One region of the Janthinobacterium tructae genome, then DNA from elsewhere that is predicted to be linked to it. Evidence: predicted binding sites of a transcription regulator. Region 1 holds the regulator's gene; each other region holds the start of a gene.
What was found. The regulator FNR, encoded in region 1, switches genes on or off when oxygen is low (the NO sensors DNR and NnrR bind a similar motif). The targets are predictions, from matches to a motif close to TTGATNNNNATCAA.
Positions count from the first base shown of each region.

Region 2: FJQ89_RS04915 (XrtA system polysaccharide chain length determinant) is a predicted target of FNR. The motif match lies at 1,037-1,050, and genes of this name have one in related genera.
Region 3: FJQ89_RS02825 (lipid-binding SYLF domain-containing protein) is a predicted target of FNR. The motif match lies at 2,286-2,299, and genes of this name have one in related genera.
Region 4: paaA (1,2-phenylacetyl-CoA epoxidase subunit PaaA) is a predicted target of FNR. The motif match lies at 1,658-1,671, and genes of this name have one in related genera.

Region 1 is NZ_CP041185.1:4,184,386-4,188,222, forward strand. Features, by position in the region: gene ccoP (cytochrome-c oxidase, cbb3-type subunit III) at 1-235, shown strand, start outside; gene ccoG (cytochrome c oxidase accessory protein CcoG) at 240-1,622, shown strand; gene FJQ89_RS18310 (FixH family protein) at 1,725-2,249, shown strand; gene fnr (fumarate/nitrate reduction transcriptional regulator Fnr) at 2,253-3,011, opposite strand; gene FJQ89_RS18320 (response regulator) at 3,251-3,837, shown strand, end outside.
Region 2 is NZ_CP041185.1:1,117,289-1,121,125, forward strand. Features, by position in the region: gene FJQ89_RS04905 (N-acyl amino acid synthase FeeM domain-containing protein) at 1-112, opposite strand, end outside; gene FJQ89_RS04910 (XrtA/PEP-CTERM system exopolysaccharide export protein) at 314-937, opposite strand; gene FJQ89_RS04915 (XrtA system polysaccharide chain length determinant) at 1,190-2,719, shown strand; gene FJQ89_RS04920 (XrtA-associated tyrosine autokinase) at 2,739-3,584, shown strand; gene FJQ89_RS04925 (TIGR03016 family PEP-CTERM system-associated outer membrane protein) at 3,568-3,837, shown strand, end outside.
Region 3 is NZ_CP041185.1:607,796-611,632, forward strand. Features, by position in the region: gene FJQ89_RS02815 (Crp/Fnr family transcriptional regulator) at 1-686, opposite strand, end outside; gene FJQ89_RS02820 (Crp/Fnr family transcriptional regulator) at 689-1,405, opposite strand; gene FJQ89_RS02825 (lipid-binding SYLF domain-containing protein) at 1,489-2,220, opposite strand; gene FJQ89_RS02830 (Hsp20/alpha crystallin family protein) at 2,510-2,959, shown strand; gene FJQ89_RS02835 (SagB/ThcOx family dehydrogenase) at 3,000-3,644, shown strand; gene FJQ89_RS02840 (hypothetical protein) at 3,681-3,837, opposite strand, start outside.
Region 4 is NZ_CP041185.1:3,474,435-3,478,271, reverse strand. Features, by position in the region: gene FJQ89_RS15210 (M14 family metallopeptidase) at 1-53, opposite strand, end outside; gene FJQ89_RS15205 (hypothetical protein) at 194-448, shown strand; gene paaX (phenylacetic acid degradation operon negative regulatory protein PaaX) at 559-1,488, opposite strand; gene paaA (1,2-phenylacetyl-CoA epoxidase subunit PaaA) at 1,756-2,745, shown strand; gene paaB (1,2-phenylacetyl-CoA epoxidase subunit PaaB) at 2,774-3,058, shown strand; gene paaC (1,2-phenylacetyl-CoA epoxidase subunit PaaC) at 3,073-3,837, shown strand, end outside.

The DNA of each region.
Region 1 (3,837 bases):
TGCCTGCATGGCCTGTCATGGCGCCGATGCGAAGGGCAATCAGATGCTCGGTTCGCCTAACCTGACGGACAAGATCTGGCTGTACGGCGGCAGTGCCGATACCATCATGGAAACCGTACGCAAGGGACGCAACAACACCATGCCGGCCTTCAGCGATTTCCTCGGCGAGTCCAAGGTCCACGTGCTGTCGGCCTATGTCTGGAGCCTGTCGAATCCCCAGACGTCCGTGAAATGATGTAATGGAACCTCAAGTCATCAAGATGTATGCGGCCCGCGAGCAGATCTACCCTCGCGAGGCCAAAGGACGCTACGCTACCTGGCGATGGGTATGCGTATGGCTTACTCAGCTGGCGTTCTACGGCTTGCCGTGGTTGACCTGGAATGGCAGGCAAGCCCTGCTGTTCGATTTGACCACGCGCAAGTTCTACATTTTCGGCGTCGTGCTGTGGCCCCAGGATTTCATCTATCTGGCGGCCCTGCTGATCATCTGTGCGTATTTGTTGTTCCTCGTCACGGCCATCGCCGGGCGGGTGTGGTGCGGGTTCTCTTGCCCGCAAACGGTATACACGGAAATCTTCCTGTGGGTCGAACGCCGCATCGAGGGTACGCGCAGCGCGCGCATGGCCCTCGACAAGCAGGGACCGTCCGTGCGCAAGGCCTTCAAGAAGACGGCCAAGCACCTGGCATGGGGCGCCATCGCCCTGTGGACGGGCTTTACCTTTGTCGGCTATTTCACGCCGATCAAGGAACTGGCGCGCGAGGTGACCACCCTCAATTTCGGTCCCTGGGAATGGTTCTGGGTCTTGTTCTACAGCCTGGCAACCTACGGCAACGCGGGCTGGCTGCGCGAGCAGGTGTGCAAATACATGTGCCCCTACGCGCGCTTCCAGAGCGCCATGTTCGACCAGGACACCCTGATCATCACTTACGATGCCAAGCGCGGCGAACCGCGTGGCGCCATCAGCAAGAAGGCTGGCAACAACGACAAGCTGGGCGATTGCATCGACTGCACCCTGTGCGTGCAAGTATGTCCGACCGGCATCGATATCCGCAACGGCCTGCAGTATGAATGCATCGGCTGCGCCGCCTGCGTCGATGCCTGCAATACCGTGATGGACAAGGTCGACCGGCCGCGGGGACTGGTACGCTACAGTACCGACCATGCGATGGAAAACAACTTCAATTCGAAGCAGATCCGCCAGCGCGCCATGCGCCCGCGCGTGCTGATCTACACTTCCATCCTGGCCCTGATCATCATTGCCGTGTGTACCTCGCTGGCCCTGCGCACGCCCCTGAAAATGGACGTGATCCGCGACCGCGGTTCGATGGGACGCGAAGTGGAAGACGGCATGATCGAAAACGTCTACCGCTTGCAGATCATGAATACCTCGGAGCAAACCCAGCACTTTAAAATCAGCGCTTCCGGCTTGCCCGGCCTGACCTTGCTGACGCGCGAAGAGGTGACCTTGCAGCCGACGGAAACGCTGGGTTGGCCGATCCGCCTGCGCGTGCCGCACGGCGTGGGAGAAAAGGGTTCGAACAAGATTGCGATCGAATTGCACTCGCTGGACGACCCGTCGCTGCATGTGCGTGAAAGCGCGGTATTCATCGTGCCGCGTTAACAAGGAAAGGCGGACGGGGACCGGGTGCCCTCGCCGCCGCCATGAAGTTGCAGGAAGGCCAGTCCCCGCATGGGGATTGGCCGATTAAACAGGAGAAATATCATGTCCGACAGTCTCAAGCTGCAAGCCCCCGTTGCCCCGTGGTACAAGCATCGCTGGCCATGGCTGCTGATGATCGGTCCCGGCCTGTCCGTGGTCGTCGGCAGCTGCATGGCGTATATCGCGTTTACGCAGCCCGATGCCTTGGTGGTGGGTGATTATTACAAGCAGGGCAAGGCGATCAACCAGGACTTGCGGCGCGATACGATCGCCAGCGACCTGGCGATGGATACCAGCCTGTCCTATGATGTGGCGTCAGCGCGCCTGAGTGGTTCAGTGCACAGCTTCGGCAAGGCTTACCAGGGTCCGTTGCAGCTGCATCTGGCGCATGCGACCCTGCCGGAAAAGGATATCAAGCTGCTGGTGCAGCCCGATGCGGCCGGCAATTTCTCCGTGGCGCTGCCGATGCTCGAGCGCAGCCGCTGGCAAGTACTGGTGGAAAACGACAAACGCGAGTGGCGCCTGTCCGGCATCTGGACCTGGCCGCTGCAGCGCAGCATCGCGCTGCATGCCGATGAAGAGCTGTAAGCCTTATTTGCAGACGTCCGTGCCGGCCGTGATAGCTTTTAACTTGGCCGGCTGCAAGATCTCGATCTCGCGGTTGGAGACGCGCAGCCAGCCTTCCTTCTTGAATTTCGACAATAAACGGCTGACGCTCTCGATGGTCAGCCCCAGGTAATTGCCGATTTCCTCGCGCGACATGCGCAGCTGAAATTTGCTGGCCGAATAGCCACGCGCTTCATAGCGCGAGGCCAGGTTGACGATAAAGGCGGCAAAACGCTGGGTCGCCTGCATATTGCCCAGCAACAGCATGACGCTTTGCTCGCGCGTGATTTCCTGGCTCATCATGCGATGGAAATGGCGCAGCAGGGTCGGCATATTGCCCAGCAATTGTTCCAGGCTGGAAAAAGGAATTTCACACACTTCGCTGTCTTCCAGCGCCACCGCATTACAGTGGTGGCGGTCGGCGCTGATGGCGTCCATGCCCAGCAGTTCGCCAGCCATCTGGAAACCCGTCACCTGCTCTTCACCGCCCGGATTGATCTGGTACGTCTTGAAGTGCCCCAGGCGGATCGCGTACAGATTCTGGAACGAGTCGCCGATGCGGAACAGCGAGGCACCGCGCACGATCTTGCGGCGGCGGCCGATGATCTGGTCCAGCCTGTCCATGTCGCCCACATCGAGGCCCATCGGCAGGCACAATTGATGCATGCTGCAGGTCGAGCATCGCGCACGCAACGCTTCCACGGTCACTGTGGGCATGGTGGGAGTGAGTAGCGCTTCAGTCATGTCGGTACCTTTTAGAAAATGCAATAACGAGTTTACTGCATACAGGGTTGCCGTGTGCCAATTTCACCGCATTTCCGCTGAATAAACGACGTTCTGACTTTAATTATATGGCAACATCGTTAAAAGCCCATGTGGGAAAGGCAATTTGCGCGGCGCCGCTTGCCAAGTTGATGTATTGATAGGAAAATTCCCGACAGCATTAGCTGCCGCCTGTACCACCCGGTACTGAAAAGGAAATCATGAAGCCTCTCGGCATCAAAGCAAAAGTCGCGCTGGTCACCAGCCTGACCTCGGTCGCCATGATCGCGCTGGTCACCATGATACAGGTGCAGCACATGCGCGCCGACTTCACCCGAGTACTGCTGAGCCAGCAATCTGCCCTGATCACCCGCACCGCTGCCGAGCTCGACGACAAGCTGGGCATGCTGCTGCAGATCGTCACCCTGACGGCCAGGCAGCAGCCGCCGGAACTGATCGCCCGGCCCGCCCAGTTGCGCGAATACTATGCGCGCCGCTCGATGCTGATACTGTTCGACGACGTGCTGGTGCTCGATGCGCAAGGCGCCATCGTGGCCGACATGCCGGAAGTGGCGGGGCGCGCCGGCATCAACGTCGCCGAGCGCGAGTATTTCCAGACCGTCCTGCGCACGCGCCAGCCCATGATCACCGAACCGATGCTGGGCAAGTCGAGCGGCATGCCCATCGTGCAGATGGTGGCGCCCGTGCTCACCGCCGATGGCCAGGTGGCCGGCGTGGTGATCGGTGTGCTGCGCCTGTACAAGGATAACCTGCTGGGACGCCTGCGTTCGGAAAAGATCGGCAAGAG
Region 2 (3,837 bases), 3.1 Mb from region 1:
GCAGGTCGAGCTCGTGCTCCATGGCCGGGTCGATCTGGCCCTCGCCCACCACCAGGTCACTGAAAGCACCGGGCGTGTCGAAGGAAATAATAGGTTCATCTTGAAAGCTCATCTTGTCCTCACGTTCATTGGGCAGCCGTCAAGACGGACTGAAGCCAATGCCTTGTGACAAGATAAAAAGCAGAGAAGTTCCCGCGTCAGGCAAAAAAAACAGAAGAAATATACTATTCAATAGCAAAATTGCATGCTGAAATTTGCCCGCAAGTACAAATTGACAAATATAAGTGCTGTTTTGATATTGCCGAGCCTGCTGCTAAAAAAAGCTCTCCGGTATCAGCAGCACGTCGCCCGGCCGCATCATGACGTTGGCGGAAATATCGCCACTCTTGAGCAGATCGTCCAGACGCACGCGCAGCTGCTGCTGGCTGCCGTCGCGCATGCGGATGATGCTGGCCTTGTTGCCGGCGGCAAAGTCAGTGATGCCGCCCACGGCGATGAGCACGTCCATCAGCGACATGCCGAGGCGGTACGGCAGCGCCTGCGGCTTGGCCGCCTCGCCGATGACCCGGATCTGCTCGCCATACGGGCCCGAGAAATTGGTGACGATGACCGTCACCACCGGTTGCTGGATAAACTTGCCCAGGGCTTGCTCGATATCGCGCGCCAGCTGGGTCGAAGTCTTGCCGCTGGCGGCCAAATCCTCCACCAGCGGCGTGGTGATCTTGCCATCGGGCCGCACGGCCACCGTCAGCGACACTTCCGGATTGCGCCAGACGATGATGTTGACGGAGTCGCCCGGGCCGATCAGATAGTCGTGCATGGGGGCGCTGTCGTCGGCGGGCGCCAGCGGATAGCGTGTGCGGCAGCCCCCCAGCAAGCTGGCGCTACCGGCCAGGAGCAGCGTGTGGCAGACAAAAGCACGGCGAAACGGATTCATGCGGGGCCTCTTCGAGTCGATGGCGCGTCCATGGCAGGCCCCGCAGAACCAGCCTGGGCCGCGAACTTCCTATGATTATTAAAACCCGGCAAGGGAACCTTGAGGCGTATCAAGAAGCAATCATCTTGGGAAATCTTGCTTCACAGGCGCCCTATACTTTGCTTACTCAACAGGCAAGCATTTCTTGCAAGACGCCGTTGTCCGCGCCGCCCAGCCATCGACCGTGCAGCACCGTCACCAGAAGGAAGCGACATGGAACAATTGATACAGCAACTGCTTTCCAGCCTGAAAGGCATCTGGAAGTACCGCTGGCATGCGGTGCTGGTGGCGTGGCTGGTGGCAATAGTCGGCTTCATCAAGGTCATTACGCTACCCGACGACTTCCAGACGTCGGCGCGCGTGTTTGTCGATACGCAAACCATCCTCAAGCCGCTGTTGGCCGGCATGACCAGCGTGCCGAACACGGAACAGCAGGTGGCCATCATGAGCCGCACCCTGCTCAGCCGCCCGAACGTGGAGCGCGTCATGCGCATGGTCGACCTCGACCTGAATTCGAAGACCGTGCGCGAACACGAAGCCCGGCTCGATGAGCTGATGAGCCGCATCAAGATCAGCGGCACCAGCGCCTACGATATCTACACCATCAGCTACAGCGGGCGCGACCCGAAGCTGGTGCGCGACGTGGTGCAAAGCCTGCTGACCATCTTTGTCGAAGGCAGTTTCCAGGGAAAAAAGGGCGATTCGCAGAAAGCCGTGCAATTCATCGACGAGCAGATCAAGAATTACGAGGACAAGCTGAGCGCGGCGGAAAACCTGGTGAAGGAATTCAAGATCCGCAACAACCTGCTGCTGCCGCGCCAGGGCATCGACTATGGCAGCCAGCTGCTGATGTCATCCGATAGCCTGAACAATGCCAAGCTGGAACTGGTCGAGGCGGAGCAGGCGCGCAAGGCCATCCTGAGCCAGATAGAAGGCGACGAACCGGTGCTCGACCTGGAGCCGAACGCTTCGGCCATCACGAACCCGGAACTCGATGAGCGCATCGGCTCGCTCAACAAGAATCTGGACAGCCTGCGCATGCAATTTACGGAATTGCATCCCGACATCATCGCCTCGAAGCGCCTCATTGCGCAGCTGGAAGAGCGCAAGATCGAGGAGAGCAAGCTGAAAACGGCGTCCGGCGATCCGGGCAAGAACTACAGCCCCATGCTGCAGCAGCTGAAGGTGGCGCTGACGGACGCGGACGCCAAGGTGGCCGCCATCCGCGCCCGCGTGCAGGAATACAACGCGCGCAATGAGCGCCTGCTGGCGCAAAGCAATGCCGTGCCCGAGGTGGAATCGCAGCTGGCGCAACTGAACCGCGACTACATCATCAACAAGGAAAACTATGAAAAGCTGATCGGCCGGCGCGAAGCGGCCAAGCTGTCGGGCGAACTCAGTTCCACCACCGAGATGATGGCCTTCAAGATCATCGACCCGCCCACGGTGCAATATGCGCCCGTCGGCCCGAACCGTCCGCTGCTGTTTTCCGCGGCGCTGGGCGCGGCCCTGGTGGCCGGCATCGCCACGGCACTGCTGATCAGCCAGGTGCGCCCCACCTTCCTCAGCCCCGCCGAACTGCGCGATGCCACGGGCTTGAATGTGCTGGGCACGGTATCGATGAACTGGACGCCGCTGCAGCAGGTGCGCCGCCGCCGCGCCCGCTATGCCTTTGCCGGCTGTCTGGGCAGCCTGTTCCTTCTGTACGGCGGGGTCATGACGGCCGCGCTGCTGAAATTCTAGAGCCACCAAGGGAGCGACGATGAGCAGCAAGGACAGCGGCAAGCAGGAACCCACGATCCTGGGCGTGGCCGAGGCCAGCGTGGCTTATGGTCCAGATGTTGCGGATGGTGCGGATGATGGCGCAACGGCGGCCGGCAACCCCCGCTACCGCCCCCTGAACCTGGCCCGGCTGGCGGAGCAAGGCATGCTCACGCAGGAAGGCGGGCGCAGTTCGGTGGCCGAAGATTTTCGCATCATCAAGCGCCCGCTGCTGCGCCAGGCGCGCGCCAGCGGCGCCGAGGCCATCCGCCACGGCAACCTGATCGTCGTCACCAGCGCCATGCCCGGCGAAGGCAAGACGTACTGCGCCATCAACCTGGCCATGAGCATCGCCATGGAAATGGATATCACGGTGCTGCTGGTCGATGCCGACGTGGCGCGCCCGTCCGTGCTGAAAGTGCTGGGCCTGCCGCCCGAGCCTGGACTGATGGACGTGTTGCTCGACCCGCAGCTGGCCATGGGGGACGTGATCCTGAAAACCAACGTGGCCAACCTGCGCATCCTGCCCGCCGGGCGCAGCAACAAGCACGCGACGGAATTGCTGGCCAGCCGGGCCATGAGCCGCCTGCTGGCCGAGATCGCCAGCCGCTATAGCGACCGCATCGTCGTCTTCGATTCGCCGCCCCTGCTCATTACCAGCGAAGCGCACGCGCTGGTGGGACAGATGGGCCAAGTGGTGATGGTGGTCGAGGCGGAAACGACGACCCAGCACGCCGTCAAGGAAGCGCTGCGCCAGATCGAAGCGTGCGAACACATTCATTTGATCTACAACAAGACCAAATCGTTCCCCGGCAACGACTACTACGGCTATGGCTATTACGACTAGCCGCCGGGTGTCGCTACCGCTGGCGCTGCCGCCATTGCTGCCTTTGCTCTCTTTGCTGCTGCCCCTGCCGGCCTTTGCTGTCGACTGGCTGGTGAAACCGTCGCTGCGTCAGCGTGTAAGCTATACGGACAATGCGCTGCGCGCGCCGCCAGGCCAGGCGCAATCGGACTTCATCACGGAAATCGCGCCCGCCATCGCCCTCATCGGCACGGGACCGCGCCTGCGCGTGAACCTCGATTACAGCTGGCACAAA
Region 3 (3,837 bases), 2.7 Mb from region 1:
AGGCGAAGCTGACGATATCGGACGCCGATGATGCCGAGTCCCTGCAGGCGCGAGATCATGCGCGTGACGGTGGCATGCGTCACGTCCAGGTAGTCGGCAATTTCCTGGCGTGACAAGTCCAGGTGCAATTCAAGCATGTGATCGTCCTGGTAGCTGCGTTTCCAGGCCTGGTGCGACAGGAACTGCGCGAATTTCTGTTCCGCATAATCACACCGCACCAGCAGCGCCTGCTGTTGCGCCAGTTGCTTGCTCAGCCGGCATTCCAGCGAACGCGCAAGGTCAGGAAAGTGCCGCGCCGCCTCAACGAGTTGCGGATAGGAAAACTCGCACACCGTGCTATCGCAGAGCGCCGTCGTTGAGTCGGTGTAGCGATCGAGGTCGAGGCTGTCGAGTCCCAGCAGTTCGCCTGCACTGGCGAATCTGGTAATGCACGGTTTTCCATGCTGGTCTGCCTGAAAGGACTTGAACTGGCCACTGCGAATGGCGTACCAGCGACCGTGCACCGGTTCATTGACACCTTGCAAGGCATCTCCCCGCACCAGGCGATGCTGCTGCAGCACCAGGCCGCTGACCCTGGCGCAATCCGCGTCGCTCATGCCTGCTGGCAAACATACGCCGCGCGCATTGCACTCGCAGCATGAAAGAGGAGAGGCCGCATCGCTGGCGGAACTGGAGGTCTCGTACATGATTAACTCGTCGAAGAGTGGCTGAAGGCCAGCGGATGCTGGGCGGCATGCAGGGGGGCGGGGTGCGCGGCAGTGGCGATCAGTTCCATTGCGCTGGCGTCGAGGAGCGCAATGTAGCGGTTTTCCAGCAAGATGAGGCCGGTCTGCTTGAAGTGATGCATGACCCTGCTGACGCTCTCCGGCGACAGGTGCAGGTGGTTGCCGATGTCACAGCGCGACATGGGCAAGCGATAGCGTGGCGGCGCGCCCTCCAGCCTGCTGTGCCGCCTGGCCCGGTCGAGCAGAAAGGCGGCCAGTCGCTGTTCGGCCGTGGTGTTATGCCATTGCACGGTGCTCGTGCGCATTTCCCGAATGCCGAGTGCGAGCAGGCGATGCAATATGGTCAGCTGTTGGCGCAAGACGGCGCAGCTGATCGCATACACTTCACTGTCTTCCAGCGCCACTGCAGTACAGGCATGCCTGTCAAGCCCGATACTGTCGAGCGCAAGGAAGTCCCCGCTGGCAGGGAAACCGGTGATTTTTCTTTCCCCCGTCTCATCCGTACGATAGTGCTTGAAACTGCCGGCGTGTATGAAAAACACATAGTCGGCGACGGGATCACCGGCGCGATACAGGCTGGCATTGCGCCTGAGCCACTGGCGCTGGCCACCGACGGCGTGATCGGGCAACAGCTGCGCATGGGGAAATGCGCGGGCGGCAAGTGTCGTGTCGTTATGCATCAGATCCTCGCATGCCAGGGCGCGCAACCCTGCGGCCTGAGCACCAAGATAGTGAGGGAAGTCATGGCCTCATGCTCCTGCCGCTAGCGGTCCGGCGCACTGGCTGTCGCAAGCGCTTGCTGCAGCCCTTGTGCCTGGTCATTGCTGACATGGTCCGCCAGCACGTCGCTGGCGGACAGCGTACGGTGGTAGTAGGCGTCGGTCAATTGTTCGTCGTAGCGGATATCGTCCACACTGACTGCGACCGCATCGGCGAACAGGCCTTTCGCGCTCGACCAGGCGATCACATCGCCCTTGCCAACGGTTGCGCGTGCCACTTTTTTCCAATTGCGGACAGTCAATCCTGCATCCGCACTGACGGAAAAGCTGCTGCGCTGCAGGAATTGCTGCATGGCACGGTCGTTGAGCAACACGAACACGAATGGTCCCGCTTCCACGCCGGCCTGCAGCCCGATGCCCAATGTGCCCAGTTTGAAGAATGCGGGAGCGCTCCAGCTGCCGTTCTCCCGCTTGCGCAGCAGCACGCCGGTGCCGCCGCTGGCGCCAATGGCCAGCGCCGCGCGGCGGTAGGAGGGCAGAATGAAGACTCCTTTCGACCAGCGCAGCGCTTCCGTCATCAGCGTATCCTTTTCCAGCAAGGCCACGGCAGTGCGCGCGTTGTCGACATGCTGATTTGCCATCGCTTGCAATTGCACTTTTGCGATTTCCTGGTCGGACGCAAGTCCCTCCTTCGGCTGGGTCAGGGCGAGCATGGGAGCGCAGGCGAGCAGGGTGCCGCACAGCAGGCTGCCAAGCGGTTTCATATGGGCAATCATGGCCTTACTCCTGTTTTAGAGGGACAACTGTCTTTCACACTACAGGCAGGCAGCCACCACTTGCCATGATCTGTATCAATCCCGTGCTCGAATCGTGTCGGGCAGCCGCTGTGCCATCGGCGATGGCTGTCAACTGCGCCCGGCCTGCGTCCGCAGATTAGCGTCGCTCTTGATATCGATCATTTTTCAAGCAGACAGGCGCAAGCTGGCCCTTTATAGTGACTTTGGGTACACGCTTGCCGCTGCCCGGATTTCACTTGCGGCATCAATTTTTTCAGGAGGCAAAGAGATGGCTCACCATATGACGCATTTTGATCCGCTCAGCGACATCGCAAGGTTCGATCCCTTGCGCAGCATGGATGATTTCTTCAAGGATATGGGTTTCAAGGATGCGCTCAAGGATTTCGCCCGCCCGTCGCCGATCCGGCTCGACGTCACGGAAAACGAGCAGGCTTACCTGATCAAGGCTGAATTGCCAGGCTTTAAGGTGGAAGACATCTCGGTCGATATCGATGGCAACCGCGTTGCGATTTCGGCCGAAGCGAAGCAGGAACACGCCGAGGGCAATGGCCAGAAAGTCGTGCGCCGCGAGCGCTATGTGGGACAGTATTTCCGCAGTTTCTCCCTGGGACAGGACATCGACACCGCCACGTCCACCGCCAGATACCGTGACGGCGTGCTCGATCTGGAGCTGCGCAAGCTGGTCGGCGGCAGTGCGAAGCGCCTGCAAATCAGTTAAGGCAAGAATGGACAGCCGATTTTCAGGTAAGGGAGGGAAAGTGAAAAAAAATGTACTCACAAGCGAACCTTTGCCGTTGATGGGGCCGGGAACGTTCGAACTCGATGCCGACATCAGTGCCCTGGGCATGGCCTTCATCGAGGTGTTGAAATTGCGCCAGTCGCAGCGCGATTTCAGCGAGCGCGAGCTGTCCTGGTACCGGCTGTCGCGCCTGCTGTGGGCCGCCGATGGCTGCAACCGCCCCGGCACGGGCCATCGAACGGCGCCATCGGTCTGCAATGCGCAGGAAATTGACATCTATGTCGCCATGTCCAGCGGCCTGTACCGATATGATCCGCTTGCGCCGTCATTGCGCCAACTGAGCGGCGTCGATATCCGGGCCGTAACGGGCAAGCAGGATTTCGTGGCGACGGCGCCCGTCACCCTGCTGTACGTCGCCGATTTGTCGCGCATGCCGCCCGAGGAGCAGGCCAGGCAGTTGCTGTTTGCCGCCCTCGATGCGGGCCACATCAGCCAGAACGTGTACCTGTTTTGCGCCGCCGAGGGTCTGGCGGTGGTATCGCGTGGCTGGTTCGACCAGGGGGAGCTGGCCGCGGCCATGGGTCTGACGGATGGACAGCACGTGATGCTGGCGCAATCGCTAGGCTATCCGCTGGCTGTCGCGGCGCCACCGCGCTACTCCTGAGTAGCGGGCCGGCTGGGGCGGGCATGCCGCCCAGGCCTAGGGCGCACCGATTTTCTGCCACTGTTTGTAGCCGTCATAGAGGGATGAACTGCCGCCTTCCACCATGTTGCGCTGCATGTCGAGCAGGATGGCGAGCAGATTGACGCGGTAATCGTTGCCCAGCGTACACTGCGCTTTCAGACTGGCCGGATCG
Region 4 (3,837 bases), 710 kb from region 1:
CGCAGCACCTCGATCGCGCCGGCGTCGAATTGCTGGCTGATTTTAATGGTCATGAGTGTTCCTGATAAAAACATATGGGTTTTGCATCGTGTGCAATGGCGCGATGATACCCGTTTTAGCCGCGCCTTTGTGCTGGCGCAAACGACGCGGGAGATGCTTTGCTAACGTGGAAGCTCCGACACGGGAGAGCATCATGGACGACAACGGCAAGCACATACGCGAACTGGAAAAGAAAGTCAGCGCCCTCAGCGACGCCCTGGCGCACCTGGGCAAGGGCACCACCTTGCAGGAATTGCTGCGCATTCTGCGTTTTCCCGGCTATACGACGCCGGCCGAATTTACCTTCAATGCCGCCATTCTCGATACCATGCTGGTGCAGGCCAATGCGCTGGAAAAGCTGGGGCAGGATTTGCTGGCTGGGGCGAAGCAGGTGGCGGCAAAACAGTGAGCAGACAGTAACTGATTGCTGAACGCCTGAAAAATGTTCAGGGCAAGGCGCGGGGCCGCAGGCAGTACGAACGTACGCCCAGGCCCTGCAACGCCGCCATGGACGTTTTGTCAGGTGTTCAGGCCGCCAAAACGTTCAAAAAACCATGGCTCGACGTCGGGCGCCTGCTCATCCTCGCGCCGCAGGGTGGCCAGGATATGGTCCTCGGCCGCCGCATGGGTGATGCGGTACAGGTCGCGCGCCAGCGCATACGCCTGCGTGCCGGGCCACGGTTCGGGCAGCAGTTCGACGGGTAACTGCGGGTCGTGCAACTGCACGCGGCGGTAGGCGTGCGTCAGCAGCGAGCGGATGACGAAGGCTTGCTCGGCATCGAACACGGGCGCTTCTTGTAGCAAGGTCAGCAGGGGCTGGAAGCTGGCGATGAATTTTTCGTAGCCGGCCATCACTTCCGACAAGTCCCAGCATTCGCCCACCATGTCGCGCAGCGGGCGTGTGCTGACATCCGGCAACTCTGTAGTGTGGCAGACATACAACTTGCCCTGTACCTCGTTGCGCACCAGGATGTCTTCCAGCGCCTCCGCATTGCTGGCCGGATGGCCAAAGATGCCGGGAGAGATCAAGCCATAGCCAGCCCACAATAATTCCTTGCGCAGCGCCCCCCGCTCGGCGGCGCCGATGCTGCCGGCCGGCCCGATCACCAGGGTCCAGCTGCCATCCCAGTGCACGACCAGTGGCGCATAGATGCGGCGATACGCGCGCTCGAAGCGGGCCAGCGCCTCCGGGCGTATCGTATAGGCACTGCGGCGGCCGTCGCGTTGCGAGCTGAGCCAGCCCTCCTGGGCCAGGCGGAACACGCTGGTGCGCAGCAAGCGGTCATTCACGCCAAACGGTGCCAGCAGTTCGATCAGGCTGCCCAGCCAGATGGCACCGCCGCGCGGCACGATGGCGTCGCCGAAAATCGTCATCACCAGGGACTTTGAGCGCGGTGGGTCGCTTTCCAGGAAATCGGCTATCCATGCCGTGCAGCGGGTGTTCTTCATGTGGTTCCGGTCTGGCCGTGTTGCGGTCGATTCAATAAAAGCAGCAGTTTACTTGGCTGCGCGGGTAGCGCGTCAATAATTTGCCGGAAGCGCTGGTGGCACTTCGCAATGTTTTCTCATCAGCAATATCATACGCACAAAAAAGCCGCACAAGATACGAATTTTTAAAATGACTCACATCAAGTGTATGCAAATAGTTTTTTGTATCGTATTATCTGTAGATCGCACCGCGTTGCTGCGCAAAATCAAAGACATGGGAGACAGATCATGTACGCACAAATGGTTGAAACCGGCCTCAAGAACGTCCGTTCCATCGACGACATGGGCCAGGAAGAGCGCGCTTTTCAGGCGCGCATCGACGAAGGCATCAAGATCGAGGCCAAGGACTGGATGCCGGACGCTTACCGCAAGACCCTGATCCGCCAGATTTCGCAGCATGCGCATTCGGAAATCGTCGGTCAATTGCCCGAAGGCAACTGGGTCACGCGCGCACCGACCTTGAAACGCAAGTCCATCCTGCTGGCGAAGATCCAGGACGAAGCCGGTCACGGCTTGTACCTGTACAGCGCTGCCGAGACCCTGGGCGTGTCGCGCGACGATCTGCTCGCTGCCTTGCACTCGGGTAAAGCCAAGTATTCCAGCATCTTTAACTATCCCACCCTGTCGTGGGCCGACATGGGCGCCATCGGCTGGCTGGTTGACGGCTCCGCCATCATCAACCAGATTCCCCTGTGCCGCTGCTCGTATGGCCCGTATGCACGCGCCATGATCCGCGTCTGCAAGGAAGAATCATTCCATGCACGCCAGGGCTACGACATCATGATGTCGCTGTGCAAGGGTACGCCAGAGCAGAAAGCCATGGCGCAGGATGCGCTGAACCGCTGGTGGTGGCCGTCCCTGATGATGTTCGGCCCGTCCGACGCCGCCTCCGTCAACAGCGCCCAGTCGGCACAATGGCGCATCAAGCTGTTCTCGAATGACGAATTGCGCCAGCGCATGGTTGACCAGACCGTGCCGCAAATCGAGTACCTGGGCTTGACCGTGCCCGATCCCGACTTGAAGTTCAATGCGGAAACGGGCCACTATGAATTCGGCGAGATCGACTGGTCCGAGTTCAACAATGTGTTGAAGGGCAATGGTCCGTGCAACCGCGAGCGCCTGCAAACGCGGGTCAAGGCGTATGAAGACGGCGTATGGTTCCGCGATGCCTTGCTCGCGTATGCAGATAAACAAGCCGCAGTCAAAGCGGCAGCGTAAATACACAAGACAGATAGGGGAGAGCAACATGAGCAAAGAATGGCCATTGTGGGAAGTTTTCATCCGCAGCCAGCACGGCCTGGCGCACAAGCATGTGGGCAGCCTGCACGCCTCCGACGCCACCATGGCGGTCAACCATGCGCGCGACGTCTACACGCGCCGCAATGAAGGCGTGAGTATCTGGGTGGTGCGCGCGGCCGATATCGTCGCCAGCAGCCCTGGCGACAAGGGCGCCCTGTTCGAACCGTCGAACAGCAAAGTGTACCGCCATCCCACCTTCTTCCCGATGCCGGAAGAAGTCAAGAACCTGTGATGGGAGCGCCTGCAATGGATGACAAGCTCACTCAACAAAAGTTCGATTACCTTTTGCGCCTGGGCGACAACGCCCTGATCCTCAGCCAGCAGCTGTCACAGCTGTGCGGCAAGGGTCCCGCGCTGGAAGAAGACATGGCGCTGACCAACGTGGCGCTCGACCTCCTGGGCCAGACGCGTTTGTGGTTCAGCTATGCGGCCGAACTGGAAAACGCTGGCCGCGACGAGGACGACATCGCCTTTTTGCGCGACGCCCACGACTTCAAGAATTGCTTGCTGCTGGAGCAGCCGAACGGCAATTACGCCGACACCATGATGCGCCAGTTCTTCTTCGACACCTGGCACTACTTCCAGCTGCTGGAACTGGCGAAATGCAGCGATCCACGCATCGTCGAAGTGGCGCAGAAGTCGGTCAAGGAAGTGACGTATCACTTGCGCCGCAGCGGCGACCTGATCGTGCGTCTCGGCGACGGCACGGCGGACAGCCATGCCAAGACGCAGGCGGCCGCCGACAAGCTGTGGATGTACACGGGCGAGATGTTCACGTACGACGCCGTCGACCAGACCATGCTTGCCGCCGGCATCGCGCCGCCATCGGACGTGTTGCGCCAGGCCTTCCTCGAACACGTGGCCGAGATCTTTGCCGAAGCCACCTTGAGCATGCCGGCGCCCGACGCCTGGATGCAAAAGGGCGGCAAGCAGGGCACGCACACGGAACACCTGGGATTCATCCTGGCCGAGATGCAGTTCCTGCAGCGCGCCTATCCCGGGGCGGAGTGG